One region of the Paenibacillus sp. P32E genome, then DNA from elsewhere that is predicted to be linked to it. Evidence: riboswitches for the same ligand, from Rfam matches in the RefSeq annotation. Region 1 holds a riboswitch; each other region holds the start of a gene.
The links. A riboswitch is a leader RNA that binds a small molecule or an ion and turns the genes downstream of it on or off. The one in region 1 is predicted to bind cobalamin.
Positions count from the first base shown of each region.

Region 2: linked by a shared signal. The riboswitch ahead of A3848_RS20585 (anaerobic ribonucleoside triphosphate reductase) and the one ahead of A3848_RS09195 (energy-coupling factor ABC transporter permease) in region 1 are both predicted to bind cobalamin.
Region 3: linked by a shared signal. The riboswitch ahead of metE (5-methyltetrahydropteroyltriglutamate--homocysteine S-methyltransferase) and the one ahead of A3848_RS09195 (energy-coupling factor ABC transporter permease) in region 1 are both predicted to bind cobalamin.
Region 4: linked by a shared signal. The riboswitch ahead of A3848_RS00635 (S-layer homology domain-containing protein) and the one ahead of A3848_RS09195 (energy-coupling factor ABC transporter permease) in region 1 are both predicted to bind cobalamin.

Region 1 covers NZ_LVYY01000008.1:90,955-98,695, forward strand. The annotation lists gene cobJ (precorrin-3B C(17)-methyltransferase) at 1-1,930, opposite strand, end outside; gene A3848_RS09180 (energy-coupling factor ABC transporter ATP-binding protein) at 2,036-2,893, opposite strand; gene cbiQ (cobalt ECF transporter T component CbiQ) at 2,945-3,733, opposite strand; gene A3848_RS09190 (energy-coupling factor ABC transporter substrate-binding protein) at 3,726-4,031, opposite strand; gene A3848_RS09195 (energy-coupling factor ABC transporter permease) at 4,028-4,795, opposite strand; cobalamin riboswitch at 4,994-5,185, opposite strand; gene A3848_RS09200 (ArsR/SmtB family transcription factor) at 5,311-6,249, shown strand; gene A3848_RS09205 (DUF6171 family protein) at 6,394-6,669, opposite strand; gene A3848_RS09210 (alpha-N-arabinofuranosidase) at 6,683-7,741, opposite strand, start outside.
Region 2 covers NZ_LVYY01000024.1:180,337-188,077, forward strand. The annotation lists gene nrdG (anaerobic ribonucleoside-triphosphate reductase activating protein) at 1-214, opposite strand, end outside; gene A3848_RS20585 (anaerobic ribonucleoside triphosphate reductase) at 211-2,196, opposite strand; cobalamin riboswitch at 2,507-2,738, opposite strand; gene A3848_RS20595 (MTH1187 family thiamine-binding protein) at 3,045-3,353, shown strand; gene A3848_RS20600 (sugar phosphate isomerase/epimerase family protein) at 3,391-4,167, shown strand; tRNA gene A3848_RS20605 (tRNA-Thr) at 4,300-4,371, shown strand; gene A3848_RS20610 (immunity protein YezG family protein) at 4,491-4,763, shown strand; gene A3848_RS20615 (hypothetical protein) at 4,914-5,984, shown strand; gene A3848_RS20620 (hypothetical protein) at 6,007-6,306, shown strand; gene A3848_RS20625 (ASCH domain-containing protein) at 6,491-6,913, shown strand.
Region 3 covers NZ_LVYY01000012.1:138,211-145,951, reverse strand. The annotation lists gene A3848_RS13055 (FtsX-like permease family protein) at 1-1,635, shown strand, start outside; gene A3848_RS13050 (DedA family protein) at 1,650-2,273, shown strand; gene A3848_RS13045 (undecaprenyl-diphosphate phosphatase) at 2,429-3,289, shown strand; cobalamin riboswitch at 3,491-3,704, shown strand; gene metE (5-methyltetrahydropteroyltriglutamate--homocysteine S-methyltransferase) at 3,850-6,138, shown strand; gene A3848_RS13035 (DUF4349 domain-containing protein) at 6,575-7,723, shown strand.
Region 4 covers NZ_LVYY01000001.1:200,701-208,441, reverse strand. The annotation lists gene A3848_RS00635 (S-layer homology domain-containing protein) at 1-3,163, opposite strand, end outside; cobalamin riboswitch at 3,346-3,549, opposite strand; one part of gene A3848_RS31135 (IS5 family transposase) at 4,234-4,561, shown strand; one part of gene A3848_RS31135 (IS5 family transposase) at 4,561-5,009, shown strand; gene A3848_RS00615 (GNAT family N-acetyltransferase) at 5,366-6,274, shown strand; gene A3848_RS00610 (GAP1-N2 domain-containing protein) at 6,542-7,741, opposite strand, start outside.

The DNA of each region.
Region 1 (7,741 bases):
CCATGATCAGCACAATGGTGTCTTCATCTGGTACATTGACCTCTTCCTCTGACAGTACAGCCGCCGTCTCCCGCCGTGCAGATGCCTGAATCGGCCGCGACAACGGCATAGCCCCGGCGATGCGGTCCATCAGAATGTCTACCGCTCTCTCCTGCACACCAATCGGTCGGCCATAGATAAATTCCACACCCGGATATATCAGCTTTGCCTGATCCAGAGCCATCGGAATATCCAGCTTGGAATGTCCCGCCGCGAACAAAATAATCGGCACCACATAGACCTTGCCGGCTCCTCCACGCACACATTGATCTATCCCTTCGGAAATGGATGGGGCCGACAACTCGATAAAGCAGGTTTCAATCGTAAGCTCCGGCCTCCGTGCAGCCAGCAAGCTGGTGAAACTCCGCAGCTCCTCATTCCCCTCTTCCACACGGCTGCCATGTCCTACTAACAGCACAGCCGTTCTCCGGCGGGCACTTTCCGGGTTCTGCAGATGCTTGTGTTCAGCATGCAGTATGCTCTTCGAACTTGTGAAGTTCACAGCAATTCCCCGGCCCATCCGTTCAAAAAAAGTATAAAACCGCTCATTCGGATAGCCTTGCGCACAGTATTGTTCCACAACCGCTGTTACAGCGGCTATCGCTTCCTCTTCGTTCATTCCCTCACGGACCCGTGTGCCCGCATGTGCGGCACGTCCGGATTTTTTGCCGCCAAGGTACAGTTCAAAGCTTCCTTTGGAATAGATAAGGCCGATATCCTCCAGCACCGCTGAGTTGCACGCCATCCCGCAGCCAGTTACGCTGATCTGCAGTTCTCTAGGCGTAGACCGGCCGTTCAGCTGTTGAAATAACCGTTCTGCCGCTGCCCGGGCACCTTCTTTTCTCAAGTCACAAAAGCCACAGGTTTTCACCTTCACGTAGTCGCCCGGAGGCGATTCGTTTAGCCCTACCGCTGCGGGCTCATTGACTTCCGGTGGATACCCGCCGTTCAGCACCGCTCCCGCGTTCACTGCATCCGTTTCACGTTCTGCTTGCACTTTCAGTACCGGACCAGCCAAGGTCTGCCCAGTAGTGGAAGCTTCACCGCCTGCCAGTGCCGCCGCCAGCGACCAAGGCTCCGCTGAGGTCCGCAGCCGTTCATGCGGCTTCAATACCTGCGTATCTGCGCCTAGGCTATACTTGCGCCCGTAGCCGCGCGGTGTAACCAGGAGGCCTTCATAGACTATTGTGGCGGAATTCCCAACGATCACCGTCGAGAGCATGCCGATCTCATGATTCAGCATATCCTGAAGCGTAGTGACGATGGTCTGCTGCCGGTCACGGTAGGCACTTTTTACGATCCCGACCGGAGTGGCAGGATCCCGGTAGCGGAGCAGAATCTGGCGGGCCTCTTCAATCTGGCGTGTACGCTTCCCGCTGCGCGGATTGTAAAAGGCAATTACGAAGTCCGCGGCTCCCGCCGCTTCTACACGTGCCGCAATGCTCTCCCAAGGCGTAAGATGGTCACTCAGGCTGATCGTGCAGGAATCGTGCATAATCGGTGCCCCTAGCAGTGAGGAGCAGGATTGAATGGCCGATATCCCTGGAATCACTTCGACCTTTACACCAGTGTCGGGGGTCCAGCCCCGTTCGATCAGCACTTCGTAGACCAGCCCCGCCATTCCATATACACCCGCGTCTCCGCTGGAGATGACCGCAATGGTCTGCCCGGCTTCGGCCCGGCGAACCGCTTCCTGGGCCCGGCTGACCTCCTCGGTCATGCCTGTACCGACAACTTCCTGATGGCGCAGCAGTGGCCGGATCAAGTCCACATAAGTGCTGTAGCCGATCACGGCCTCACTTTCTTCCAGCACCGTTAAAGCGCGGCCCGTAATATGCTCCATAGCACCAGGCCCAAAGCCGATAATCAGCAGCTTTCCTAGCTTGTTCATTCTTGTTCCCCCGTTCGTGTGTAATGCTGTTCAACTGCTTCCTCTATGGCCTGCATCAGCGCATTAACCCGCACCGTAGTTCCTAACCAACTGGCTAGTCTGACACTACCCGCCCATCCTTTCACCCAGCAGACTGCCAAGCAGCGCCTTGAAATCCCCGGCATTCCGGGGAGCCGTGACTCCTTGCGTTACGTGTAGGGGCAGACTGTGCCACAGCTCAGCCAGCAGCGGGAGCTCCAGGCCAATCGCCTGCAGCGTCTCCGGCCCCGCAAAAATATCATCCGGCGTTCCGGCGGCCCGGCAGGAGCCATGATCGAGCACGATGATCCAGTCCGCCCAGCGGTAAGCCAGATTCATATCATGCGTGGCCATAACCACAGTTGTGCCCTTACGGTGTATACTGTCCAGGCCATCTAGAAGCTGTGCCTCGGACAGCGGGTCCAGGTAAGACGTTGGCTCGTCGAGTAAGATCAGCTCCGGTTCCATCGCTATTACGCCTGCAAGCGCTGTGCGCTTTTTCTGGCCCAGGCTGAGCTGATGGATGGGTTTATCCTTTAGAGCAGTAAGGTTCAATTGCTCCAGAACGGCAGCACAACGTGATGCAATTTCCTTCTCATCCATACCGGTGCCCCGCAGCCCGAAGGAGATATCCTCCATTGGCGTGCTCAAGATCAGCTGCTGCTCAGGGTCCTGAAAGACCAGACCGACTCTGCGGCGCAGGGCGGCCAGTTCTTTTTTGGCGTAAGATACAGGCAGTCCCGCCTGCAGCAGCGTACCCTTTTGCGGCCGCAGCAGGCCTACCGCATGGAGAAATAACGTTGATTTACCGGAACCGTTATGTCCAAGCAAGGCTGTTTTACAGCCCTTTGGGACGGCCACGGTCAACCCGCGGAGTGCAGGCTCCATCGTGTCCGGATAATGAAATACAACATCTTCAAAGGCCAAACTGTAATCTATGTTCATGTGGCTCCTCTTCTCCAGGCGGCTTCACTTCATGGATCATCATCTTTCGCATCAAGCCCATAGCAGCCACAGTTGTGCAGCCACCAGGAGCGCGATTCCGGCATAGGCTTCAAAGGCAAACCTTCGCGGCACTGTGCGCTTCACATAGGGCGGTAAAAGAATCTCCCCGGTAAATCCCCGGGTTGCCAGCCCCTGCGACAGCCCATAGTACCGGTGCATGGTGTTTGCGAACAGTGAAGCTGCCATACTTGTAGCCTCCTGCAGCTTCGACCAGAAGCCCCTTTGACCGCCGCGCAGGCGCCTGGCCAGAAGCAGCCCATGGGCTGTGTCATCCAGCAGGAACAGGAAGCGGTACATAATCAGCATCAGTTCCAGCACAATCTGCGGCATCCGCAGCCGGCGGAGCACCTGCAGCAGCTCGCCAAACGGTGTCGTCAGTATAATGAACAGGCAGCAGGCCAGGCAGGCTGACACCCGGGCCAGCAGCAGCACAGCCCGCATTCCCCCTGCCGGGGTCATGTACAGAACCAGGGACATGCCTGGAATCTGCAGATGCCAAGAAGCCTCTCCGGCAGCCGGATGGCCGAACTCCACCAGCAATGCCGGCAGGCTGAGGCCGAAGAACAACAACGCTGTCCCGACAAGAAGGCCATAAGCGCGCGGGGGGATTTTGGCGTAGAGAAGACACCACCGCATCATCCAGAGTGCAATAAGCATCTGAAGCGCCGGATGCAGCACATAAGCGAGTATGAACATAACTGCCGCAAAAAGGCTCTTCCACATCGGGGACTGCTGCCTCAGGGCATTGTTGCAGGATAACGCATCCATTCTTCTAATCATTCAGCTTCTGCCGGTTCTGCTGGTTCTGCCGGTCCTGTCTTCCCCTCAAGAGACCCAGCGTATAGCCGATCACTCCTGCACCAAGGGCTGCCTGCAGCGCGAACAGCATGCTCTCCGTCTCACCCGGCAGCTCAGCCAGCGGTTTGAACCAGGGCTTGTATGTGGGATCAATCTCCGTGATTGCACTCTCGGCCGCGTCATCGGCTCCGCCGAAATCCCCGTTCACGAGCAGAAGCGGCAGGACCACCAGCAGAATCACTGCGAGCAGCATCAACAGGTTTCTCCATTTGTTCTTCACCGTTCGCCGCCTCCCCCGGCTGCACGTTTGAGCAGTGACAGCTCCTGCGGACTGTAAGCCTTCAGCCAGTTCCAGAGCAGCACGGTCAAGAGTCCTTCGCTGACTGCCAGCGGAATCTGGGTCACGGCAAATATACCGCCAAATTTAGCAAAGGAAGCCAGCACGCCGCCATCTGCCGACGGAAAAGCCACCGCAAGCTGAAAGGAAGTGACGACATAAGTCATCAGATCCGCTACCGCAGCCGCACAGAACACCGCCAGCTTTTCCCGGCCATTCAGTTTCATGATCAGCCTATAGGCCGCATAACCGGCAAAAGGTCCGGCCACCGCCATGGAGAAGGCGTTCGCGCCAAGTGTAGTAATTCCGCCGTGCGCCAGCAGCAGTGCCTGGAACAACAGCACAACCGATCCGATCACACTCATCGGCAGCGGCCCCAGCATCACAGCGCCAAGTCCCGTCCCTGTAGGATGGGAGCTGCTTCCGGTTACCGACGGCATTTTGAGGGCGGACAGCACAAATGTGAAGGCACCCGACAGACCCATCAGCAGCTTCAGCTCGGGATTGTCCCGGGTAATTCGGGTAAGCTTACGGACTCCAAGCAAAAAGAATGGCAGAAAGGCCACCCACCAGAACAACGCCCATTCTACCGGTAAAAATCCCTCCATAATGTGCATCGCTTCAGCTGTGCCCGGTTCATTCAGCAACAAATAAACGGCAAATACACAGACCAGCGCTGCAAAGCGCCAAAAACTGCGTTTATCCATTCTTAAACCTCCATCCTTAATTCTGATAAGCATGAGACATGTACATTCTTACCTTTCAAACCAAAAACTCCCGCCCTGAGGGGGTGGGAGTTATATGTACGTGTTCAGATCACAAAGAGAAGGCTGCTCCGCCGCCAAAACAAGCAGCGCACCCCCATCTGATCATCCGTTCGTACACCGCTCCTATCCGCGTAGAGTCGTGTGTGCGCAAACAAGGTAGGTCTCCTGGCTCGGGATCACAGCATGGCTTTCGTCTTCCCCGGAGCTATCACCGAGTGACCTTTTGAAAGCCGGCTCTTCCTTACAGTGGCGGGACCGCTCGGGAGTTGCACCCGATTCCCTGTTATCCCTTGATATACAATCAAAGGCACCTTGTTTCGTCGCTGATTCATCCTGTACATCATAGCGGACATCGCTCATACATGTCTGTGATAAAAGTGCAGCCGCAGGAAGCTTGTAAGAATGCCACTTGAGTAATATAATTATTAACTATAATCCTGAATCGGAGGCCTTTCATGAAACTTGATCTTACTGAAGAATCCCTGCCGGTGTACGAAGCATTATCCAGCTCTGTACGCCTGCATATGCTCCGTCTGCTCGCCGTTCAGCCCATGAATGTCAAGGAATTAGCCGGATCGGTCAAACTCAGCAGTGCGATCATGACTATGCATGTGCGTAAGCTGGAAGCCGCCGGGCTGATCCGCACCCATATGGCTCCCGGACGGAGCGGCCTGCAGAAGATCTGCACGATTGACGTGGACCATGCTGAGATTCTGTTCCCGGGCCAAGACAAAATAGAGCGTAAATGCCACCGGAAAGAGATTCCAGTCGGGCATTATTCCAATTTCCAGATCGAACCAACCTGCGGACTGGCTACCACTGAGCAAATCATCGGCAACTTTGACGATCCGCGTTATTTCTGGGATCTGGAGCGGATGAATGCCGGTATTCTCTGGTTTGGCAAGGGGTATGTCGAATATAAAATCCCCAACTTTCTACTGTCCAGCCAGCAGCCCGAGGAACTGGTTATAACGATGGAGATTGCCTCAGAAGCGCCGTCCATCAATAACAATTGGCCTTCGGACATCACCTTCACCCTGAACGGGCACAAACTTGGCTTTTGGACCAGTCCCGGCGATTACGGAGACAGACAGGGCAAATATACACCCTCCTGGTGGCCTGCACTCACCAATCAATATGGATTGCTCAAGCAGCTGAGGGTTACGCCCAAGGGCACTTTTATGGATGGTCATAAACTGTCTGAGGTTACGCTTGACCAGGTGGGCATTCGCAGCAAACAATGGACGTTCATGCTTTCAGTGGAAGAAGACGCCGAGCATATCGGGGGCCTTACCCTGTTCGGCAAAGGGTTTGGCAATTATAACGAAGACATGCTGGTTGATCTATACTATACAGATATGCCGGATAGCAGTGAGGCGGCTGGATCTGCTTAAGCCTGCTTATACGTGAGTGAACAAAAATAAGAACCCCCGAGTTCCACAGTTTACCAAACTGGTGGAATTCGGGGGTTTTGGGTTCAGTCATATTCATGCAATGCTGTATTCTAGACTGCCTGGCCTGACGACTTCTGTACGCGCCTATTCGTTAACAGGCTGCCATAGACCGCCGCCGGGAAGCGGACAACCGCGCGCTTTCAGCCGGGCCACAACCGGTATGATGCAGCCGCAGGCCGTGCAGGTTACGCCATCCTGCTGTTTGGGGCAGGTCCTGCAGATGGCGACCCGCTCCGTATATACCTGATCTGAAGCGGTGTTGCCTTCATTGAACATCGATGACGCCAGTATACGGGCGATCTGCGCTTCTGTTACTTTATAATCGTCCCGGCAGCCTTTGCAGGCAGAGGTTGTGGCCATAACAGTACTCCTTTTATGCGTTCGGTGTAATTTCCAGTACCGTTACCGACATCGCCGGCAGTTCCACAGTAAGCGTATCTCCTTCCAGCTTGAAGGCAGTGAACGGCTGCGGAGCAACCGCTTCCGGCTCACTGAACGAGTTATGGGCATCGATGGTTGCCCCGGCAAGCGTTGTACCGTTAATCTGCACCGCTTTACCGGCAAGTCCGCGCAGCTCCAGCGGAAGCACCGCTGCGGATGCATGATTCAGGTTGCACAGGCTGACATGAATGACACCTTCAGCTGTTACCGATGCCGAAGCGGATACTTCCGGAATCTCCTTACCGTCATAGCTGTAAGAACCGCTGTCCAGCGTCAGATCAAGCAGTTCGGCGTCCTGATGCACCTTGTACATATTAAATACATGATAAGTCGGAGTCAGCAGCATTTTCTCGCCTTCGGTAAGAATAACGGCCTGCAGCACGTTAATCGTCTGGGCAATATTCGCCATCCGCACACGGTCGCTGTGCTTGTGGAAAATATTCAGTGTCAATCCGGCAACCAGCGCATCGCGGATCGAGTTCTGCTGATACAGGAAGCCCGGGTTCGTGCCCGGCTCCACATCATACCAGGTACCCCATTCATCGACGATCAGGCCGACTCTTTTCTCAGGATCGTATTTGTCCATAATCACGCTGTGGCGGGATACCAATTCTTCCATGTGCAGCGCCTTTTCCAGTGTTGTGAAATATTCCGAAGTTTCAAAGCCGGTAGCCGCACCCTTATGCTCCCAAGTTGCGCCGGGAACGGTATAGTAATGCAGCGTGATGGAGTCCATAAACTTGGCAGCTTCGCGCATCAACACTTCCATCCAGTAATAATCGTCCGAATTCGGCCCGCAAGCAATCCGGTGAATCTTGTTGTCCCCGTAGTTGCGGACGTAGGTCTGGAACTGCCGGTACAGATCAGCATAAAACTCAGGACGCATATTGCCTCCGCAGCCCCAGTTTTCATTGCCTACACCAAAATACTTGACAGCCCACGCTTCCTCGCGGCCATTCTTCGTGCGCAGCTCAGCCATCGGAGATACGCC
Region 2 (7,741 bases), on a different contig from region 1:
CTGCCAGTGTCAGTCCGTCCAGCAGCGGATTCGCGGCTATTTCGGCAATGATCTCCCGTTGGCGCTCCCGTGTGAACGGCTCGCCGAAATTGAAGTTCCAGGTCTTGGGATTGAAGCAGCCCGGGCAGCGGTGACGGCAGCCGCTGAGGAAAAGGACGGCCCGCATGCCTTCTCCTTCATTGATCGATTCCGGGTAGTAGCCGCATATGTTCATAGGTGCTTAACGCGGTCCCTTACTTCGGCTTGCTTGGCGGCATTGAAGCGGGTCTGATAGTCGCCGGTCAGGTAGCCGGTTACCCGGCGCAGACGGCGGATATGCACATCGTTCTCATGCGCGTCGCAGGAAGGGCAATTGGTGCCAATCACGCCTTCGTAGCCGCAGTTTGAGCAGCGGTCCACCGGATGGTTGATGCTGAAATAGCTGACTTGCTGTTCCAGCGCGTAACGGATAATCTTGACAAAAGCTGCCGGGTTGCTGCGAGCATTACCATTCAGCTCCACATAAGAGATTGCACCCGCATTGCAGTATTCATGGAACGGTGCTTCCAGGCTGATTTTCTGCGCAGCGCTCAGCTCATGGTAGACCGGGATGTGGAAAGAGTTCGTATAGTATTCGCGGTCGGTGATGCCCGGAATGGAGCCCAGTACTTTACGGTCCACCTTGGTGAACTTGCCGGACAGCCCTTCAGCAGGTGTGGCGAACAGGGTGATGTTGAGGTTCAGTTCCTCGCTCTTACGGTCGCAGTATTCCCGCATGTGGCGGACAATAGCGAGCGCCTTGGCATGGATCTCCATGTCCTCGCCGTGATGCTTACCGTACATGGCCTTCATGCACTCGGCCATGCCGATGAAGCCAATCGACAGACTGCCGTGCTTCAGCAGTTCGCCAACCGAATCCTCGGGAGCCAGGTCCTGGCCGCCTTCCCAGACGCCTTCGCGCATCATGAAGTCAGAGGCTTTAGCCTTCTGGGAAGCCTGGATGCGGAAGCGGTGGAGCAGCCCATCCAGAGCGATGTCCATGTAATGGTTCAAATCGTCATAGAAGCCTTTCTCGTCGGCGGCAAGCCGGCGTCCTGTGGCAGTTCCGTAAGCCAGTCCCAACCGCACGAGATTGAGCGTATTGAAGGACAGGTTGCCTTTGCCGGAGCAGTGGTTGCGTCCGAAACGGTCGCCCAGCACCCGAGTGCGGCAGCCCATGGTTGCAAATTCAGTATCCGGGTCGGCCGGATCATAATATTGCATGTTGAGCGGCGCATCCAGATTGGCGAAGTTCGGGTACAGTCTGCGGGCAGAGCATTCGGCAGCTTTGAGGAACAAGTGATAGTTCGGATCGCCCTGCTGCTGGTTCACGCCCTGCTTGCATTTGAAGATCTGGATCGGAAATACCGGCGTTTCGCCGCTGCCGAGTCCGTTCATCGTTGCGGTCAGCAGCGAGCTGATCACGAGCTGGCCTTCCGGCGAGGTGCATGTGCCGTAGTTGATGCTGGTAAAAGGAATCTGGCCGCCCGAGCGGCTGGACATCGTATTCAGGTTATGTATCATGCTCTCTGCTGCCTGCAGCGTTTCGCTCTCTGTTTCTTTTAATGCAAAGCGGAAGGCCCGCGGATACAGCTCTGCCAGATCGCTGCGGCTCATAGTGACTTCGCCAAGATGCTCACCGGCTTGTCCTTCTTCGAAATATTCGAGTCCCTTGCGGAACAGCTTGGCAAAGGACTTGGTCACATAAGGGGCCAGGTCATAATCCAGCTTGTTGGCGGATACGCCGCCGTATTGGGCATTTTGCTGAGACTGGAAAATAATTGCTACGAGCGACATTGCAGTCATGATCGAGTTGGGAGGACGCACGCTGCCGTTGCCGGTGTTGAAGCCTTCGCGGAGAAGCCGTTCAAACGGGATGAAGATGCAGTTGGTGGTTCCGATCGCGTATTGGTCCAGATCATGGACATACACTACGTTATCAAGGGTAGCCTGTACCAGTTGCGGCGGCATTGTGAAGTTGCGGGCATACCACTTGGAATACTCACTGCCGAACTTGCTCATTTTGCCGGAGAAGCTCTCTCCGTTCAAATTGGCATTCTCGCGCAGCAGATCCAAATCCCGGCTGTCGATAATATCGCGCCCCAAATGGATGACTTCCTCTAATAGATCCTCCTGTGCAGCTTGTCCACCGTTGTACCGTTTCTCCAGCAGCGTCATTGTATAGCCCTCTCCTCTCGGTATATAAAAAACGTTCTAATTGTAATAAGACACCCCTTAACTCAGTAAAAAGAGCATCTTCCGCCGAGGACGGCGGAAAATGCCCGGATGCGTAACGCAAATAACCGAAACCGGATATTTACGGATGGTCTCCATGGAAAGAAGCTTTCCCGCAGAAGCCGATACCTGAGCGCGATAAGGCTTATCGCATTCAGGTATCGGCAGCCTTTGCTTCCCATCCTGGGGGAAGGCTAAATCTGCTTGTGCAGGCCGCATGCGGACACCTCTCCTGTTCCTCGCAGGCGTAAATGATGGTGCCCGGAAACAGGCAGGTCTCCTGGCTTCCGGTGAATCTTGGAGGCACCTTCCCAAGGGGGAATACCCTCAGTGGCGTGAGCCTCCAGATACTGTTCCGCAGGGGCTTGTGGAAGCCTGCGGAACATCCGGTTACAGTGGCGGGACCACAGCGGATTTGCACCGCGCTTCCCTATTAAGCTTCAACTCTCTTGAGAGAGTAAAGCACCTGTTTCCACTATATTTTGTTGTCGTTAGATAAAAATAACCCAATATCTTGTGTTTGTAAACATTTTTTTGCGAGCCCGCGCTGGGGGCGGATTCAGCCGATTTACTCACAGATGATCCACAGCCCATCCACAGATATCCCGGCATTCGTCCACAGTTCGTCCACAGGTAATCCACAACTTGTGTGTAAATTTTTCCGATTCTAGTTCATAAATTGTCCCCATATTAGGGGTGATTTGTGGGGGGAGGCGGGAGTTGCTACAATAGAGGGAACTGGAGACTTATATACCGGATTTTTTTATATTTTATAGTAGGAGGGGTTTCGAATGGCTATTGGCGAAGTAACCGTAATTCCGATCGGAACAGGCAGCACCAGCCTCAGCAGCTATGTTGCGGATATGCAGCGCGTGCTGGAGACAGTGGAAGGTATAACTTACGAGCTGACATCCATGGGCACAATTATCGAGGGACCGCTGGCGCGGATTCTGGCGGCCGTCGAAGCATTGCACGAGTCCCCTTTTACTGCCGGAGCGCAAAGGGTGTCCACCTCACTCAAGATTGATGACCGGCGCGACAAGCCCTCCACAAGCCGCAGCAAGCTGGAATCGGTGGAGCGCAAGCTGCAGGCGGAATAGTTCTGAATAATTACAGCAGACAAGGAGCGTGTCCTCTATGGCGGCAATGAATCAGCAGGTCGGGATACAGATGTATACACTACGGGATATGGCCGAAAAGGATTTTCTGGGCACACTGCGCAATGTGGCGGAGATCGGATACAAGTCGGTGGAATTTGCCGGTTATTTCGGCGTATCGGCTGCCGAACTGCGCAGAACGCTGGATGAGCTGGGGCTGGCGGCTCCTTCGGCACATGTCGGACTGGATTTCAGCAGCCTGGAGAAGATGCAATCGGCGTTATCCAGAGAGATTGAATATGCCCGGGAGGTGGGGCTGGAGTATATCATCACGCCTTCGGCACCGCTTCCGCAGCATCCGGCACTGGACGATGTGCTTGCACTGGTGCCTTTCTTTGAAAAGGCCTCTGAACTTGTGCGGGCGGCGGGTCTGAAGTACGGCTATCATAACCATGACTTTGAGTTCAAGCAGCTCAACGGGCAGGCTGTGATCGACATCTGGCTGGAGCGGATTCCGGCTGGAGATATGGTGGCTGAGTTTGATTTGGGGTGGGTGCATGTAGGCGGTGCCGTACCGGCAGAATATGTATCCCGTTACGCCGGGCGCGTTCCGCTGGTCCATATCAAGGATTTTGGCGCGGGCCATGAAGAAACCGATCTTGGAAAGGGCCAGGTGGACTTCGAGAGTGTCTTCAAGGCTGCGGATGACGCCGGTATTCGGCACTATATTGTGGAGCAGGAGGTCTTTGCTTCGTCCTCTCTGGAGAGTGCAAGGCTGGCGCTGGATTACTTCCGCAGACGGGGAATGCTGGGATAACTTTGAGGGACTCGATTCCCCTACGCAGCGCGGGTCCTGTATAAATCACGGGCGCAGCACTGTGAAAGAATGGGTTGCGTTTTTCCCCAGACGGGGTATAATGTATTTTGTTTGACAGAAAAAAAGCTTTAAGCTGGTGTAGCTCAGGGGTAGAGCAACGCACTCGTAATGCGTAGGCCGGGGGTTCAATTCCCTTCACCAGCATCCTTAATAACTCAATCATGACGCGGTTTTCCGGGATTTCGGGGGGCTGCGTTTTTTTTTTTTTTTATGGTAAATCCACTACTATAACTATATATAATCAAATTGGAGTTAATACATCTGTGAAAAGTGAAGATTTATATCAACTTATAGGTAATAAACTTGTAGGGATTATCCCTGATGCGTGGGACGAAATTCATCTCTATGCTGAGATATTACCTGGTTCAAGAATAGTTTATTTCTACTTTACATCCACTACCAAAAATGAGTTGATATATAGCCATAGTATTCTACAACAGCGTACAATCTGGAAATATGAAATTCTAGGTTTACATCCTACAGATGGTTTTCACCAAAGGTATCTAGATGAGTATTTAAAACAAAAGGCCGATTAATCTCCCAGAGAGCCATAACGGTAGTACTCACTTAGGGGAGCTTCTATATTTATAATTGTGTTGCAGAAAAAATTTACTTTTCTGCAACTTTTTCTTTATTTTAGCGTCATGTAAGAGGATGTTAAATTGTGTAAATAGGAGGATTTCTCTGTGGTAAAGAGAATTTTTGTTATTTTCGCTATGACTATAGGATTAATGGTATCTGCTGATCAGTCCTATGCCCGTCCCACTGAGTTACCGCCAAGTAACGACCGTACGGATGTGGTCTATGTTAGCGAAAATGTAGTAACACTGGTTGACTATATTAATAATAAAGCAGATATAGTTGATTTACAGACAAAGATAACCACAAATATTTCGGATGGTTCAAATACGATCCTAGATGTAAAGGTTATAAAAAATCCTCAAAAAATAGTGCTGCTTCAAAAGGGGAACGGAAATAAAATTTCAAAAACAGTATTCTCTTTTAACGGAAATCTTATTAGCAAGACTGAGATCGCTCTTGAAAATGCGGGAGATAAAATCAGATGGGTAGCTCCTACAGGCACAACAAACGAACGAATAATGGTTCAATCTAATAATTCCTTTAGCCTGTATCAATACCCGTGGACTAAACCAAGTGTGAGCTACAACGCAAAGATCGTTGATATGGGATATGAAAGTGTATCAGTAATGGATTGGGAATTTGAGGGGTATCCTAATTTGGCCATTAAGTACCATGCGCAAGGTATAATGAGGGATGATTATTTCGTTAAAATGGTCAATCTTTATTCAAAGAATGAAACTTCACTCAAGGACTTTAATTCTGATTTTTTAATTAAAACTAGCGGTAATTACCTTGCAGCATTATCCTCTTATACCTATCAGGCAATACCGGGAAATGTAATCCGTCCCTCAGCCAATGACTCTCAAAAGGTATTTCGTTTAATCAATAAATCCACTACAAAGGAAACTGCTTCTATAAAAGAAGTTTTTAAACAGGATGGCGACATTTCCGGGTGGAAAACAGAATTAATTAACGGTCAAGTATTTGTAGGGGATTTACTAGAACACACATGGTCCTTGTTTTCTCAAGAAGGAGCTATACTTTTAAAAAAACAGGACTGGCCTAAAAATGGTGCCACGAAATTTTTGTACTACAACTTAAAATCACAAACAGCATATTTTCTGGATTATTCATCAGGTGAGATCTCAATAATGGAGAAGCCTTCGAAAAAATAGAACGGAAACGGGGAAACGGTATATGTGGCGTAAATACATACTAATTTTTACAAGTCTGCTTGTGGTCTTCGTAATGCTTCTACAGCCTGGAGCTGCCCATGCGGCGGATAGTGGAACGATAACTGCAGACAGCGGCATCCAAGAAAAGCTGATAGAAAAGTATGGACTTGATGATTCCAAGCCCTCTTCTCAACCCGGCTGGGGCGGAGTGGATATAGGTATAAGTGAACCTCTTTCGCTCGTCCTTTCCATATTCAGAGTAATTATTAATCCATATGCGTGGGTGGCTCGGGGGTTCATCCATTATTTGTTTTACCAATAAAGTTAGTAAAAGTTGCATAGAACCTCATAGAGTCATACAATACAGTAGTAGAAAGCACACACAATGCGCAGGCAGGGGCTTCATGCCCCTTCGCCGGCATCCCGATAAACAATAGGCGGCGCGGCTTTCCGGATGTTCGGGAGGCTGCGTTTTTTGCTCTTCTGGAGAGGGGAATAGGCACAAGATGAAATGTCTCACGGTCCGGCAGCCTTGGGCGACCTTAATTGCTCTTAAGGAAAAGCAGTTCGAGACCCGTTCCTGGAAAACGGCATACCGTGGTGAACTGGCTATTCATGCCGGGATGGGGATCGACAAATCCGCCTGCAGGCAGGAGCTGATCCAGTCGGCTTTGGCACGGCATGGATACAGTGCGGACAACCTTCCTCTCGGAGCCATTATCGCTACAAGCCGTCTGGCCGACTGCTACCAGGTGACGAATGAGGATGCCGGAGCGGGCTGGCCGGGTGGCAATGAATTTGCTTTTGGCGATTATTCACAAGGGCGCTATGCCTGGAAGCTGGAAGAGGTAACGGCGCTTGCCCATCCGATTCCCGCAAAAGGCAGGCTGAGCTTCTGGGAACACCCTGTGCTGGAGGGAGAGCAGTGACCCGCTGGGGCTGTACAACCTTTTGGCATAATCGGAAAATTTATTTAGCAGCCCAAGCCATTATTGGGTATGAACCGGCTGACTCGCGGGTAATCTTCTTATAAGGCCGTTGGTGCAGCCAAGTGAACCCCGCGTGATCATCAGGATGATAAGAAAGGGCGTATGCATAGGAAATGGGAAGTCTCCTTATTGCGTGGCTTTGTATGCTGTGTTTGTATTTTTCGTTCGAGGATAAGGCGAGCCGGAAAATTATCTTTCCCGTGGCACTGGTCGTTTTTTTCGGAACCCTGGGCTATTGGAAGCTTTTAATGTAATCTTTATGTAATTATAAGCTTGTTTTCAGGTTAAGGATATATATTGAATGTACCAGACACTCCCCAGTGTTTATAGATAGCTTACAGGGTCCTGCCAACTCCCATGGCGAGGCCCGTTTTTTTATTTTGTTTGGATGACCCTAAGTATTTTTATACAAGAGGAATAAATGTGATATTTTTCACAATAAAATCCGAAGAATTATTATATATTAAAATTGAAATATTAAAGATTAAAGCGTAAGAAAATAAAGCACCCCAAAGAGGAGAATGATGATGAGTCATGAAGGAAGTCTCCGCCGTGGTTTGGTATTTGGTCTATTTTTGAGCATTCCGTTATGGATGTCGATGATTGGCTGGATTCAACTGCTGTAACATACCAATCAGCTATATTCGCATTGTCTGATTACGAGAGCGCATATAGCATACATAGAGGTGGATCAAGAACTGCTTACGGTTGTTTCCGTGGCAGTTCTTTTGTTATATTGCAAGTATGCAGAATAGTACTCGTATAGTT
Region 3 (7,741 bases), on a different contig from region 1:
CTGGAAAATATGATGATTGGCGGATCTGCTATCCTCACCGGCACACTGCTGGGGCTGCTGCTTGGCAAGCTCTTCCTGATGATCGGGTCCGGGTTTCTGGGCATTCCCCCACTTACATTTCACCTGCCCTGGCAGGCGCCGGTGCTTACCATCTGCAGCTTTGTTCTGCTGTTCATGCTGATCTCGCTGTCTACTTTTGTTTTTATAGGGAATGAAGCACCGCGCGGCCTGTTCCAGGGCGGGCACAGAGGGAATGCGGAGCCAAAGGTATCCAAGGAGCTGGCGCTGATCTCAGGTCTGTTGCTCCTCGCCGGGTATGGTCTGGCGGCTGCCACGACGGCCGCAACTGTAGAGATCATGATGGTTCCAGTGGTGCTGATTACTGTATGCGGCACGTATCTTTTCTACACACAACTCAGTCTGTATATTGTGGGGATGCTGCGGAAGCTGCGCCGCTTCTATTGGAAGCATACGCATATTCTCACGTTCTCGGGATTATCGTACCGGTGGAAGGACAATGGGCGGATGTTTTTTATGGTCACTATTGTATCGGCAGTTTCTTTCACCTCGGTGGGGGTATTCGCATCGATCCACACGTTGTCACGGGAGCTGAAGCTGGATTATCCGGCGGCTGTCGGCTATGTAGCCAAGGGCGGGGAGCATGCTTCCTCGGAAGAGAAGGACCTGTGGGGGATTACTGCAGAGCTGGAGCAGCTGGGTCTGACTTACGAAACCCTGCGGATTCCACTCAAAGTCGCAGCGGTCGTTTCGCAGACAGGTCCCGACCATATACTTCAGCTGCCTCTGATGTCCTACAGGAATTACAAGCTTGCTCTGGAACATGCGGGCTTCAGCTCGAATGAACCGCCGCTGGAAGGCAATGAAAGCCTGGTGATGATCGGTTCCCAGCGCGACCGCAGTCTGACCGCAGAGCGCTTCAAAGCAACATATACACTTCAGCAAGGAATCCAGATTGAAGAGACCGGCTATACGCAGCATGTGCCGGTTGCCGAATATCTGCTGCCGGAGCTGGACGGCAGGGGAGGCGGCGATTTCAGCGGGCTGGTGATCAGCGACAGTCTGTACAACCTGGTTATCCCTGTGCAGCAGGATTGGTATACCGGCTTCTATGTGGATGATTTTACCCGGACGGTGGGGGTGGCTTCAGAACTCGCTGCCAAAGGGAAGGTTCCCTATGAAGAAAAGTCTGCTTATGCCGTTGTGATCAGCGGAACCTTATTTGAGATTCAGCGCACGCTGTACAGCACCATGCTGTTCGCTTCGCTGCTTGTCGGGACCGTCTTCTTCATTGCTGCCGGCAGCTTCCTCTACTTCCGTCTCTATATGGATCTGGATCATGACCGCCTGCAGTATTCCACCCTGTCCAAAATGGGCCTGACTGACCAGGAACTGGACCGCATTGCGACACTGCAGCTGGCACTCATGTTCTTCATCCCGGTGCTGCTGGCGGTTCTGCACAGTCTGTTTGCTTTTATTGCGCTGCAGCGGCTGTTCTATCTGTCCATTGCTGCCGAGACCGGGGCTGTCCTGACCAGTTATCTGGCTGCCCAGACGCTGTACTTCTTCTTCATCCGCAGCCGCTATTTGCGCAACCTCAAGAAAAATCTCATCTAGACGGAGGGAACCGAATGAAAACCTGGATTACAGATATTATGGAGCAGTTCGGATATGCCGGTATTTTTCTGATGCTGGCGCTGGAAAATGTCTTTCCCCCCATTCCTTCAGAGGTCATCCTGCCCTTTGGCGGGTTTATGACTACAACCTCCGGACTCACAATACCGGGTGTGCTTATTGCCTCTACGGCGGGTTCTTTGCTGGGTGCAGCCATTCTGTATTGGATCGGCCGGATGCTGGATGTCAGCCGAATGGAGCGGATTGTGGACCGCTACGGCAAATGGATACGGATTAAGAAAAGTGATATCCGCAAAGCGGATGCCTGGTTTGATAAATACGGCTACTGGACGGTGCTGTTCTGCCGGATGGTGCCGCTGGTGCGCAGTCTGATCTCGATTCCGGCAGGAATGTCGGGAATGAAGTTCGGACTTTTTATGCTGTTTACGACGATCGGTACACTGGGCTGGAATACATTGCTGATCCTGCTGGGTGCTGCGCTAGGAGAGTCCTGGGAGGACATTGGAGGGTATATAGAGGCTTATTCCAGCGTGGTCTACGCCCTGATTGCCGGAGGAATTCTCGTGCTGGGACTGTTGTATTTGCGTAAACGCCGTACCGCCGGCAAAGCCCGCGGGTAACAACACCAACAAATTCTATGCTTTGGAAGCGAGTTTTGAACGAAGCAATTTCATAGATGTGATGCTCACAAAACTAAGTTTATGCTTTCGTAGCGAGTTTTGAACGAAGTGATTTCATAGATGCGATGCTCACAAAACTTTTAGGAGGAGATTACATGGAGCTTTTGACTATAATTAAAGCAATCATCTTGGGTATTGTTGAAGGTTTGACTGAATTTGCTCCGGTGTCCTCCACAGGCCATATGATTATTGTCGATGATATGTGGCTGAAATCGCAGGAATTTCTCGGAAAATACACAGCGAATACATTCAAGGTAGTGATTCAGCTGGGCTCGATCCTGGCCGTGGTGGTGATTTTCCGCAACCGGTTCATCGATCTCCTGGGTCTGAAGCGGTTCAGCCGCAAAGAGCTGACAGCGGTGCCGGAAGGACAGCCAGCAGTGGAAACGGCGGGACGGTTGAAGCTGGCACAGGTGCTTGTGGGTCTTATCCCTGCCGGAGTGCTCGGCTTTCTGTTCGAGGATTATATTGATGAGCATTTGTTTTCGACCTCAACGGTGCTGATTGGTCTGGTCGTAGGCGCAATACTAATGATCTGTGCAGACCTGTTTGCCCCCAAAAAGATCAAAACGGAGAGTGTCGATCAAATTACATATAGGCAGGCGCTATCGGTCGGTCTGGTCCAGTGTTTCTCGCTGTGGCCGGGCTTCTCCCGTTCCGGTTCCACGATCTCCGGTGGCGTTCTGCTCGGTATGAGCCATCGTGCCGCGGCCGACTTCACCTTCATCATGGCGGTGCCGATTATGGCTGGAGCCAGCCTGATTTCACTGCTGAAGAACTGGCAGTATTTCACTCTCGATGCGCTGCCGTTCTTTATTGCCGGGTTTATCAGCGCCTTTCTGTTCGCGCTGCTGTCCATGCGTTTCTTCCTGAAGCTGATCAACCGCATTAAGCTTCTGCCGTTTGCGATCTATCGGATTGTTCTTGCTGTAGTGGTATATCTGGTATGGTTCTAGAATAGAAAAAATAATGCAGGCGGTGCCTTCCTTGGAGGGTATCGCCTTTTTGTCATGAGCACTGATCAAGATTCAGATGCCAAATCGGGCAAAAAGCTGCTTTGCTATAGCGAATGTGTATAGCTGAAATCGCCGGAATCTGTTGCGGATGGCAAAAAAGGTACAGTATGATGGCATCAGATTTAAGGATGAAGTTTTGAAAAGCGAATATAGGAGACAGGTGCCGGATGAAGCGAATGTAGCTTTTGTCCAGCTTAATAGGGAAGTTCGGCTCGAAACCGACGCGGTCCCGCCACTGTAACGGAAGAGTTCCAGCTTAATGTGTCACTGGCAGACAGGTAGATCCAGCCGGGAAGACTTGCTGAAGAATGATGACTCCGCTAGCCAGGAGACCTGCCTGACTCAGAAGCACTGCAGTACCTACGGTAGATAGGGAGGTGTTCAGACGTTATTCCATTTAGAAGATCAATGGGCGTCTTTCCCTGTGGCTTATTTTTCGGGAGAGGCGTCTTTTTATAAGGACATACAACAAATAGCGAACAGATGAGGAGCAGATTTCAATGACAACAAAATTGATCACCAGCAATCTGGGGTACCCGAGAATCGGCAAAAACCGTGAATGGAAAAAAACACTGGAGGCTTACTGGTCCGGTAAAATTGGCGAGCAGGAGTTCCGTGCTGAAATGGCGGACATTCAGCTTAAGCACCTGCAGTCGCAGCAACAGGCCGGTATTGACCTGATCCCGGTGAATGATTTCACCTTCTACGATCATGTGCTGGACACAGCCGTCATGTTCGGCATTGTGCCGCCACGTTATGATTATGACGGCGGGGCTGTCCCGCTTGATCTATATTTCGCCATGGCCCGCGGCAATGCGGCCGCCCCGGCCTGCGAGATGACCAAATGGTTCAATACGAATTACCATTATATCGTGCCGGAGATCGGCAGCCTTACACCCCGGCTGACTGAGAATAAACCGCTGGCCGCCTACCGCTTCGCCAAAGCGCAGGCGGGCATTGAAGGCAAGCCAGTTATTGTGGGACTATATACCTTCCTCAAGCTGTCCAAGGGATTTCCGGCTGCGGACATCAGCGAGGTTGCCGCCCGCTTCCTGCCGGCTTATATTCAGCTGCTGCAGGAGCTTCAGCAGGAAGGTGTAACCTGGGTGCAGATCGACGAACCAGCCATCGTTATAGGATTGAACGCGGAAGACATTGCCTTGCTGAAGACCATTTATAGCGGGATTTCCGCTGCAGTCCCCGGCTTGAATCTGATTCTACAGACTTATTTTGAAGCGGCTGAACCCTTGGAAGCATTGCTTGAATTGCCGGTACAGGCCATTGGCCTTGACTTCGTCCATGATGGCGGTGCGAATCTGGAGGCGATCGGACGACTTGGCTGGCCGGAAGATAAATGGCTGGGTGCAGGCATAATCGATGGACGCAGCATCTGGCGTGCCGACCCTGATACCAAGCTTGCACTGATTGAGAAGCTGGCTCTTCATGTGCCGCTGGACCGGCTGATTCTTCAGCCATCCTCCAGCCTGCTCCATGTACCGGTTACGGTGCAGAGCGAAGGGAAGCTGAAGCCTGCTGTGAAGCAGGCGCTGGCCTTCGCTGACGAAAAGCTGACAGAGCTTCGGCTGCTCGCCGCAGCCGCAGGCGGTGACAACGGAACGGCCGAGGCGGAGCTTGCGGGGAGCCGGGAAGCGCTGGCTGTCTTCCGCGCACTTCCTGAACGCGGCCGCCGGGATGTGGCGGAGCAGGTCCGCCGTCTGGACGAACTTCCGGACAGCCGGAGCCTGCCGTTCGCAGAGCGTGTGAAGCTGCAGCAGGATAAATGGCGTTTGCCCCTGCTGCCGACTACAACTATCGGCAGCTTCCCGCAGACGGCTGAGGTCCGCCAGGCGCGTCTCAAATGGCGCAAAGGGGTGTGGAATGAGGAGCGCTATGATATGTTCGTCCGCCGTCAAATCGCCGAGGCGATTACACTTCAGGAGGAGCTTGGTCTGGATGTGCTGGTACATGGTGAATTTGAGCGGACGGATATGGTCGAGTTCTTCGGCGAGAAGCTGGGGGGCTATCTGTTCACCCAGAATGGCTGGGTGCAATCCTATGGCTCGCGCTGCGTGAAGCCTCCGGTGATTTACGCGGATGTCGCTTTTATCCAGCCAATGACCGTCAAAGAAAGCGTCTATGCCCAGTCCTTGACAAAGCTGCCGGTAAAAGGCATGCTGACCGGACCGGTAACCATCCTGAACTGGTCCTTCGTACGCGATGATCTCAGCCGCGAAGAGGTAGCGAAGCAAATTGCCCTTGCTCTCCGTCACGAGGTTCAAGCGCTGGAGGATGCCGGAATCGAGATGATTCAGGTGGATGAGCCGGCCATCCGCGAAGGGCTGCCGCTGAAGGCGGAAGACCATGAGAATTATTTGAATTGGGCTGTACGGTCCTTCCGGGTGGCCACAACCCATGTGAAGGATACCACGCAGGTTCATACGCATATGTGCTACAGCGAATTTAACGACATGATCGGGGCGATCTCGGCTATGGATGCGGATGTGATCTCCATTGAGACTTCCCGCAGCCATGGGGAGCTGATTTCGGCTTTTGAAGATCATGATTATGATAAAGGCATTGGACTGGGTGTCTATGATATCCATAGTCCCCGTGTTCCGGAAGTAGAGGAGATGACGCAGAATATTGAGCGCGCACTGCGTGTACTGGATGCCGGACAATTCTGGATTAATCCAGACTGCGGGCTGAAGACACGCGGCTGGGAAGAGACGGTGGCGGCACTTCGCAACATGGTCCTGGCCGCAGGTAATGTGCGGAAGAAAAACGCTTGATAATCATTCTCAATCTTGCTAGAATGAGAAAAAGAATAGAAGGAACCTGGACCAGGCTTCCTTCTTATCCTTGAATGGTACGTCTTTTTGCAGGAGGGTTTCACCTCCCCTTGCTGGAATCGACGCCATCTATACAGCAACTGATCTGAACGGCAAGGTGGAGCTTGTCCGAGCAGAACCTAACCCGTATTCCTTGTGAATATAGGGTTTTTGGTGTTTTTTCTTTTCGCGAATCTTATATCCCCAAATAACGAAAGCACCTTTAGATGGGCAAATCAGCCACTGGATTGGAAAATCTACCGAATTCCTGCAACCTTCCAGCTTTTGGAACGTCAAAGACTTTAACGCGAAAGATGCCTACAGACAAAAAGCTCTTCGCTGGCAGCAATCTGTACAAAAGAAGCGGAAATTCCACTACACTTTTGGAGGAATGGGCATGCAAAAAAGGGGTCTGCATTATCTGTATTATGTATTGGGACTAATAGTGTTTGCTATCGTTTTGGCAGGGTGCGGGGCTGGAAGCAATAATGATTCTGCAAGCCGGTCGGAGATGAAGGCAGACAATTCCAGCACGGCAGAAGGCTTCGACGGCGCAGCAGACCAGAACACTTCAGCGAATGCTGCGCCGAAGGATCAAGCAGTGTCGGCTGCAGCTGAAGCTCCTGCGGCTGAGGGAGACAAGGCTGGCGGAGGAAGCTCAGCGGTAAGCAACACGGATGCAGCGCGTGCAGCTGAAGGAACGGCCGGTTTTACGGGAAATGACGTTGTGGCAGGATTGAACAAAAAGCTGATCTATCACGCCAGCCTAACGATGGAAGTGACGGACTATGCTAAGGCGCAGACAGAAGTACGCAATATGGTGACGCTCGCAGAAGGTTATATTGTTGAATTTTCGGAGAATACCTCCGAATATGAGCATGGCGGAGCCTTTATTCTGAAGGTGCCTGCTTCGGGATTTTCTTCCTTTCTGGACCATTTGGAAAAGATCAAAAACGTGAAGCTTCAGCATAAAATCCAGGGTCAGGACGTTTCAGAGGAATATGTGGATCTGGGGTCGCGCCTCAAGGCCAAGCAGTTAATGGAGGGCCAATATATCGAGTTTATGAAAAAGGCAACCAAATCCGCCGACCTCGTGGCGTTCGCCAACCAGCTTGGTGCCATTCAGGAGGAAATAGAGACGATCAAGGGCAGAATGCGATATATTGACCAGAATGTATCTTTTTCTACGGTTGAGCTTCGACTGTACCAGACTGAAGAGAGCGTGGATATTGCCAAGACCAAAGAACAAGGGCCGTTAATGGACCGGGCTTCGGATGCGCTTCAGAGCAGTCTGCATGCACTGTCCGTGATGTTTCAATGGCTCTTTATATTCCTGGCTGCTGCGCTTCCGGTATTGATTGTAGCTGCTGTTGTTGTGGTGATTGTGCTCTGGGTCCGCAAAAGAAACAAGTCACGGGATCATGGGACGGTAATGCGTATCCGTCAGGTGAGCCGGGAGCAGAACCAGCCGCTGCAGGAACAGACCACCGGGAATCCGGCGCCTGTTCCTGATGCTGATGAGCGGGACGAAAAAAAACCGGAATAATATGATTTTACTGATGAA
Region 4 (7,741 bases), on a different contig from region 1:
CGGTGAAGTGGCTAACCTTTCCGGTGAGAACCCCCGTCTTGGCATCCAATACAGACGGAACCGGAATCCAGCGGCCTGTGGCCGGATCGAGCCAGGCCAAGGCCAGATTGGCTGGATTAAGGACGGTGACAGGCACCGTAATGGACAAGTCGACCGGCTTCACAAATTTGGTACCATCCGGGGAGAAGGTGTACAGCCCCGATACCAGCTCCTTGCGGGACGAGCTGTTCTCCCGCACGCTGATCTTCACGGTTCCGGTAACCGCACCGGCCGGAATCAGCAGTTGCACTTCACCGCCGCTGTCCTTTAAGGCTGCACCCGCACCAGGGGTAACTTCCTGCTCGAAGGCAGCAGAGTTTGCCGTGAATTTCCCGCTCAGTGCCGCCGCTTCTGACGCCGTCATTCTCGCGTTCAGGTTCGTAACGGCTGTTGTCTGCCCCACCTGATTCAGCGGAAGAGTGTTGTCAGTGGTGATGTCCACGGTTCCCTTACTCCCCGGGAGACCGCCTGCGCCTGGAGAAGTGATTTCATAATCTGTCGTGTAGGACCAGACAAGCATATCTCCATTACTCAATTTATAATCAGCCGCACTAAATCCGGGGTCCTTACCATTTACGTAATAGAGCCATCCGCTTTTGGGTCCCCGGTCAAATTCTTTGAGACCGTCGATAGACACCACATACAGGCTTCCGCCGGAGGTGGTGGCCTCTACTTTGCCCCCTAATTGACGTTTCAGCAGGCTGTATGCCGTTTCCCCCGGATTCAAGACCACCTGCGTGCTGGGCAGAATCGTTCCTTTGGCACTGTCTCCGATAACCGAGATCGTTGCCGATGCCGGCTGAGGCACAACTGCCGGATCTGCAACGGTCAGCTTTTGCGTATAGCGGGCAATTTTCGGCGTGCTGTCGGCAACATAGCCGGTTACAGCAAGCGTGTACGCACCCGCAGGCAGACCTTTGTCAAAGGCAGCTATACCTTTGTCATTAGTAGTTACTGCTGTGCCGCCAATCTTGACCTGTACACCCGCTGCCGGCGTTACCACCGGGTCAGAGGTAAAGGTGGTATTATTCCAGACCCACTGCTTCTGCGCTACCGCAACGGTGAACTTTTCACCCGGCTTAGGTTGCGCTGGACTGACCTGTACCGTATTCACCACCTGGGTATCCGCACCGGCATAATACACCAGCACCCGGTCGGATGCCTCCAGTACGTAATCCCCCATCCCGACAGACGGGTAGATCCATTCGCCGCCCCGCTGCACCGCAAAGCTCCAATAGCCCTTATACGTGCCGCTCTCTATTCCGTTAATCGCCGAGACATAGCTGCCAAAAGATGATTCTGTAATCTTCAGCGGAATATTCCCAGACTCAGCGAGTTTCTTCAGCGCTTCCAGTGCATTATACGCCTCCAGCGTACCGTCGATGACCGGTCCCTGTGGACCTTCAACCGACAGATAAGCCGCTACATTCTTCGGAGCAATCTTCAAAGGCTGCGTATATTTCGCAACTGCCGGGGCCTTCCCCGGCGCGTAACCGGTCACAGCAAGCGTATAATTACCTGCTGGAATTCCTCCGGTAAAAGCTGCAATGCCTTTTGCATCTGTTGTGACCGTATGATCCCCAATCGTCACCTGTACCCCGGCAGCGCTTGAGGTTACCGGACTGGAAGTGGCTGTGAAATTATTCCATACCCATGTTTTTTGGGTGACCGTGACGGTAAAAGTTTCACCCTCTCTGGGCTGCGCCTTGGAAAGGGCTACTTGATCTACAAGCTGTGTATCGCTGCCAGCATAATATACCAGCAGCTTGTCCGACTCCTTCAGCTTGAAGTCTTTCATGCCTACATCGACGCTTGCCCATTCACCGCCGCGCGAAACGGCATACATCCAGCCATCATACCCGCCATAGGTCCCGGCAGAGATGTTGCCGATACCCGTAACATAGTTACCTGAAGGATTCGTAACCGGCAGGCCATTTGCCGCAGCTACTTTGTCCAGCGCCTCGAGTACATTTCCCGCATACGTGCTGCCCTGGCCCAGTGTCTTCTCAGGACCTTCGATCGTGAGCGGTACATAGACTAACGGATTTTGCGGTGCCGGCTTGGAAAAGTCATACAGTTTGCCGTTCGTTCCACCGCTGAACAAGCTGTAGGCCACCAGCGCCTGGAGTCCCTGCTCCGTGGCCAGCACATTGGCGCTACCGCCTTGATTATGGGCAAAGGCACCATTCTCCAGCCGGAAGCTCAGAAGCCTGCTGATTAGATCCGCTTCGTTCTTGGTGAACTCGTCACTGGTGGGGTCTATGCCATAAGAAGACAGGGCAATGATGGCCTGGGCCACACTTTCGCTGCTGTCCCCGTAACCGCCGCTGGCATCCTGTTTGGCGGCCAGCCAGGCTACAGCTTTTTGTCCGGCTGTCGTAACAGCCGCTTCATTCTTATGAACAGAAAGGGCAGTCAGGACGATGGCCGTCATATCCGGATCGCTCGCTCCCGGGAACAGAGCGAAGCCGCCGTCACTGTTTTGCTTGGATAGAATTTCGCTTAACAATGATGTCTGGTTCCATTTGGCATCGCCGGGAAGCGTATAACTGCCGGAATCCAGTGCGAGCAGTGCATATACCGGAGCATTCAGCGACTGGCCGCTAATTTTGTCACTGTTGTAAATGCGCTCCAGCAGATTGTACCCTGCCCCCGAACCACTTCCGGCAAAGTTCGCCGGATCCCCGCCGGTCGCCCGCACAGCAAGCACAATCCGCGCATAATCCGTAACATTCGGGAAAATGCCTCCCGCAGCCTGCACCTTCTGTGCAAGCGATTGGGCATAGCTCTCCGGCACCCGGTAGCCCGCCTGGGCCAGGCCGATCGCCTGCCACTCCGAAGTCACACCGCCGCTGATAATATATTCAGCAGCTGTATACGTTGCCTGCGAGACCGATACCTGTCCCCCGGGAACTGCTGCAGTTAGTGCCGCTGCTGCTTCTCCGTCCGCAGCATGGTCAGCCGCATACACAGCGTCTGCAACACTATTCGTTACCTTGTTAGCGGATGCTCCTGCCGCAGCAAAAGCCTGTCCCGCCGGAACCACAGCGGTACCTGTAATCGAAATAAGCAGTAATAAGACCAGACCAAGTACAAAAGACTTGGCAGAATACAATGGTTTCATCGTCAACCTCTTTCCTTTTTAATGAAATGGATTGTAGTGCACAGCAGGGGATGACCCTAACGACATAAAGACCGCCCTTGTTCAGGGCGGCCCGGAAGAATACAAAGTGAAGGCTACGGCGCTCCTAAGCTCCGGACTCCATCCATCTGCATATGTTCCGCATTCTTACCCCACGAAGAATAGAAACGTTCACGAAAAAGGCAGGTCTCCTGGCTTATGCCTCATTGCTGCTCTTGGCCTTCCCATCCTTCTACCGGACAGTGGCCGCTCTAAGAGCCGCTCCGCATTTACAGTGGCGGGACCGCGCCGGATTTGCACCGTGCTTCCCTTTTAAGCCGATTCTGATTCTGTGAAGCAGAACCGGCACCTTCTTCATAACCTATTAAATTTTAATATCCATAATCATATCCAGTATTCCCTTGTATGTCTATAGACAAGCTGTTTCATAGTGGACGCAGGTAGCCCAGCAAACTTGCAGAAGGATTTAGTATGTTTCTAACTTTTGCAATTATGGTTAGTTTCATTGTACGTCATTTGTTAATGCCTCGCCTGTAGAAATGGTAAAAACACATGTCACTAAAGCCAAGTGGTCGGGATTTTTTAAGGGGGATTCTATGCCAAAACTACACGATCAGAATTTGACATCTTCTACTTATATTAATATTGATTTTATATACCACATCAAACAAGTTAACCGCTCCATCGTTATAGCTAAGTAAATGAAAATCCGATAGAAATAATTTCTTATACTTCATAATTGAGAAAAAGACTGATACAGGATTACCTCTATCAGTCTTTTCTGTTTAACATTGTATTCAACTAATTATTCTTCTGCTTTGCAACTTGCATACCACCGATGATAAACATGAGAATCCCAATTACTGCTAGAATAATCCGAACTAAAAATGGACTCAATGAAAACACAGCTTCACCCTGCCAGACCACTCCGAACAACCTTTCATCCAGCCCCACAATCGCCAATAATGGCTTAAGAAACAAACACAGCACTAGGATGTGTCTGAAAACTAAATAACATGGTAAGATTTGAGAAAACGAATGGGGCGTCAAGCATGATTCAAAGACGGTACGAAATAAGCGATGAACAGTGGGAACAAATTAAGGACATGTTTCCACCCTACAAAACAGGGCGTCCGTCAAAATTAAGTGAAAGAACCATGTTTAATGCTTTTTTATGGATCGCTCGAAGTGGTGCTGCCTGGCGCGATCTACCGGAGGAACGCTATGGTTCATGGAAAACGGTCTACAGTCGCTTCTGCAAGTGGCGAGATACCGGACTGCTTGTCGCGATCTTCCAAACTCTTCAGGTCGAACCTGACTTTGAAAACTTGAGCATTGATTCTACATCGGTCAAAGCCCATCAACATAGTGCCGGTGCTAAAAAAACGCCCCAGGACACGAAGTGAATCAGCACATCGGCGTCAGTCGTGGCGGAAAGACAACCAAACTTCATACCGTCGTCGATGGATTAGGAAATCCCCTCGCTTTTCTTCTGACGGGTGGTCAAGTCTACGATTCCGTTCCAGCGATCGATTTACTTCAGAAGCTTGATATTACAGGAAGTCATATTCTTGGCGACAAAGCCTATGGCTCAGAAGTGATTCGGAATTGGATTACAGCTAAGCAGGCATCCTACACTATCCCGCCTAAAGCGAATAGTCAAAACCCATGGGAAGTCGATTGGTATCGGTACAAAGAACGCCACTTAGTGGAGTGCTTTTTCAATAAAATCAAACATTTTCGCCGTGTGGCTACTCGTTACGACAAATTGGCCAAGTCATTCTTGGCGTTTGTATACGTAGCTGCCATTTTCAAATTGACTCAATGAAAAGTTTTCAGACACGACCTAATAATACTATCCCCCAAATAATATTGCTGTTCATTGATTCAAAACCTCTTTTCCAATTCATTTTAACTTGGTCACTTTGGTGTGAAACTGTACAAATAATTTAGCGGTATTTAATTGATTAACAAAATTAGATAAATTATCCACTCCATTTAGTATATCCTCGAATTATTCATAATGTAAATATTTTAGTCGGCAGTGAATCCTGCACTCAAGAGGTAGACTGGCTACTCGCTGCGATTAACTGTCTTGGATAGTTTAGGTATACCTGATATTTACCCTTATATAATAAAACTTCCCGTGGTAGTGTGAACATAAAGACAATGGGGGGGATATTTGTGTTTTCTAGTGAAAATGTAGATATTGATAAAATAGACCTAGTTTACGACTATAAAGATAGCAAAGTTTACAGGGATAGTTTTAATCAACTAGCGACTTTGGTTTTTGATATCAACTTTGAAGATTGGTATCAGAAAGGATTCTGGGATGATCGTTATATATGCCATTCTTTCATCAGAGATAATGTAGTGATTGCCAATGTATCCGTTAGCAAAATGGACTTGATGATAAATGGATTAAATAAAAAAGCGATTCAAATTGGCACAGTTATGACTCATCCTGATTTTAGAGGGAAAGGGCTTTCTGGAAAATTGATGAGGCACGTTCTAGATTTGTACGAGCATGATTGTGATATCTTCTTCTTATTCGCTAATAGCAGTGTAATTGATTTCTATCCAATATTTGGATTTGAATCCGTTGGTGAATCACAAATCAAACTTAAATATCTTCCCACTCCAAATGCGGATACTACCTTGCGCAAGTTGAATTGTTCCCGTAAGGAAGACTTGGCATTTATCAAAAGAATGGTTTTATCTCGCAGACCTGTTTCAGAACAATTTGGTGATATTAATAACCTAGGACTCTTTATGTTTTACGCTATAAAAGTATTTCCCGAATCAATATATTATTCGCAAGAGGACGAGGCGATTATCGTCTATCAACAAGAAGGTCATAACCTAAATTTATATGATGTAGTTAGTCAATGTGACGTTAATTTAGATCGCCTACTTAAGCGTATTGCTAATGAGCAAACAGAATATATTCATTTTCATTTCACACCAGATCAATTGCCTGAGAACGTACAGTACGAGTGGATGGACAACAATGGTGATATGCTTTTTATAAAGTCTAACTTTATTTTAGATCCAAGCTCAAAATTCTGTGTACCTGCATTAGCACATGCTTAGAGTTATACTTTTCTTTTTCATATTTAACTCTAACGGAGAACGTTGTTCAATGAAACAGCGACAGTCTAGGACTTTCTTGTCCTTTACTGTCGCTGTTTCAATTTCCAGGGTCAGTCAGATACTTTATTATCTGTTAATACGCCCAGCCTTCGACTTCCCGGGTTCAACTCATGTAGACCATAAATTAACAAAAATCCCGAACTGCACGCGCCCCACACTCTCGGCTAATCGTGCTGTTCAGGATAAACTATATTCCACTGCCACGCATCATTCGTTGTCCGTATTACCAGTCGCCTTAGGCGAAGGTTTAGTACTTGAAGTTGCATCTGCTCCGGCGCCCGGGGTGCTGTCTGCTGCCGTGCCCGAAGCCGGCTGCAGGATCAGCTTGTACTCCCCGGCGGTGACCATGTCGCCTGCGGCCAGCTTCGCGCCGGCCTCCAGCTGCACGGTCACCTCGAATGCGGATGCCTCCAGCACCGCTCCCGAGGCTCCGGGAGCTCCCGGCGCGGTGCCTCCCGCCGCCGGAGAAGGCGTGGCCGCGCCGGCGTTCCCACCCGCGGCCCCCTTCACACCAGCGCTCGCAGTCGCGCCGGTCTTCTGTCCGGCACCCGTGTCGGTGCCGTCAGTCGCTGCAGGCGCGCTTGCCTCCGCGCTGCCTTCTGCTCCAGCGGATGCATCTGCGCCGCTGTCAGACCCTGCCGGCGCACTCGCATCCGTGCCGGTACCGGCGGCGCCCGGCTTCGGCGACACGACCAGGCAGCTGCCTGTCGTCGCCGTGACCTTGTAGTCCTCCGTCACATCGCCGGAGGACACCACGCGGACCTCCGCCGGTTTGAAGGCGGAGCAGTCGGCGGCAGCAGCAAAGGTGAACACCAGGCTGCCGCCTGTTGTCCCGCCGCCCAGCCGGACGGTGGCGGGAACTAGAGCACCAGCCCCACCTGTGGCGCTGGGCTGTGCGCTGCCTTCCGGCAGAGCCGTGTCCGCAGGGTCCGGCCGGAGCACGCTGACCGCGATCATTACAGCGATCAGCACAATACCCAGCACGCTGCCGGAGATCAGGAGTCGAAATCGGCTGCGGCTGACCCACCGCGCCAGCGGCGAAGCCAGCTGGGAGCGCGCTTCGTTGTATACATTTTGCAGCGCCGGGCCCGCAGCGGCGGTATAGCTTTTACGGAAATCACGGCTCTTGAACGCATCGCGGTCGCTGCTCAGGAAATACTTCAGAATAGCCCGGCGGTAACCGGGCCACAGCTTTTTATTTGAAATAGAAAATAGCGGATTGCCCTGCGACCAGGCCAGGAAACGGTAGACCCTCTCTTTGTCGTCGCCCGCCTTACGCTTTATTAGTTCCATCAGCGTCTCATAATCCAGCGGTCCATCCTGTCGCTCGCTGCTGTGATAGAAGGCCAGCGGTACACGCTCGAACGGTTCAATATTACGCGATTCCTTCAGCCAGCGCCGTCCGAG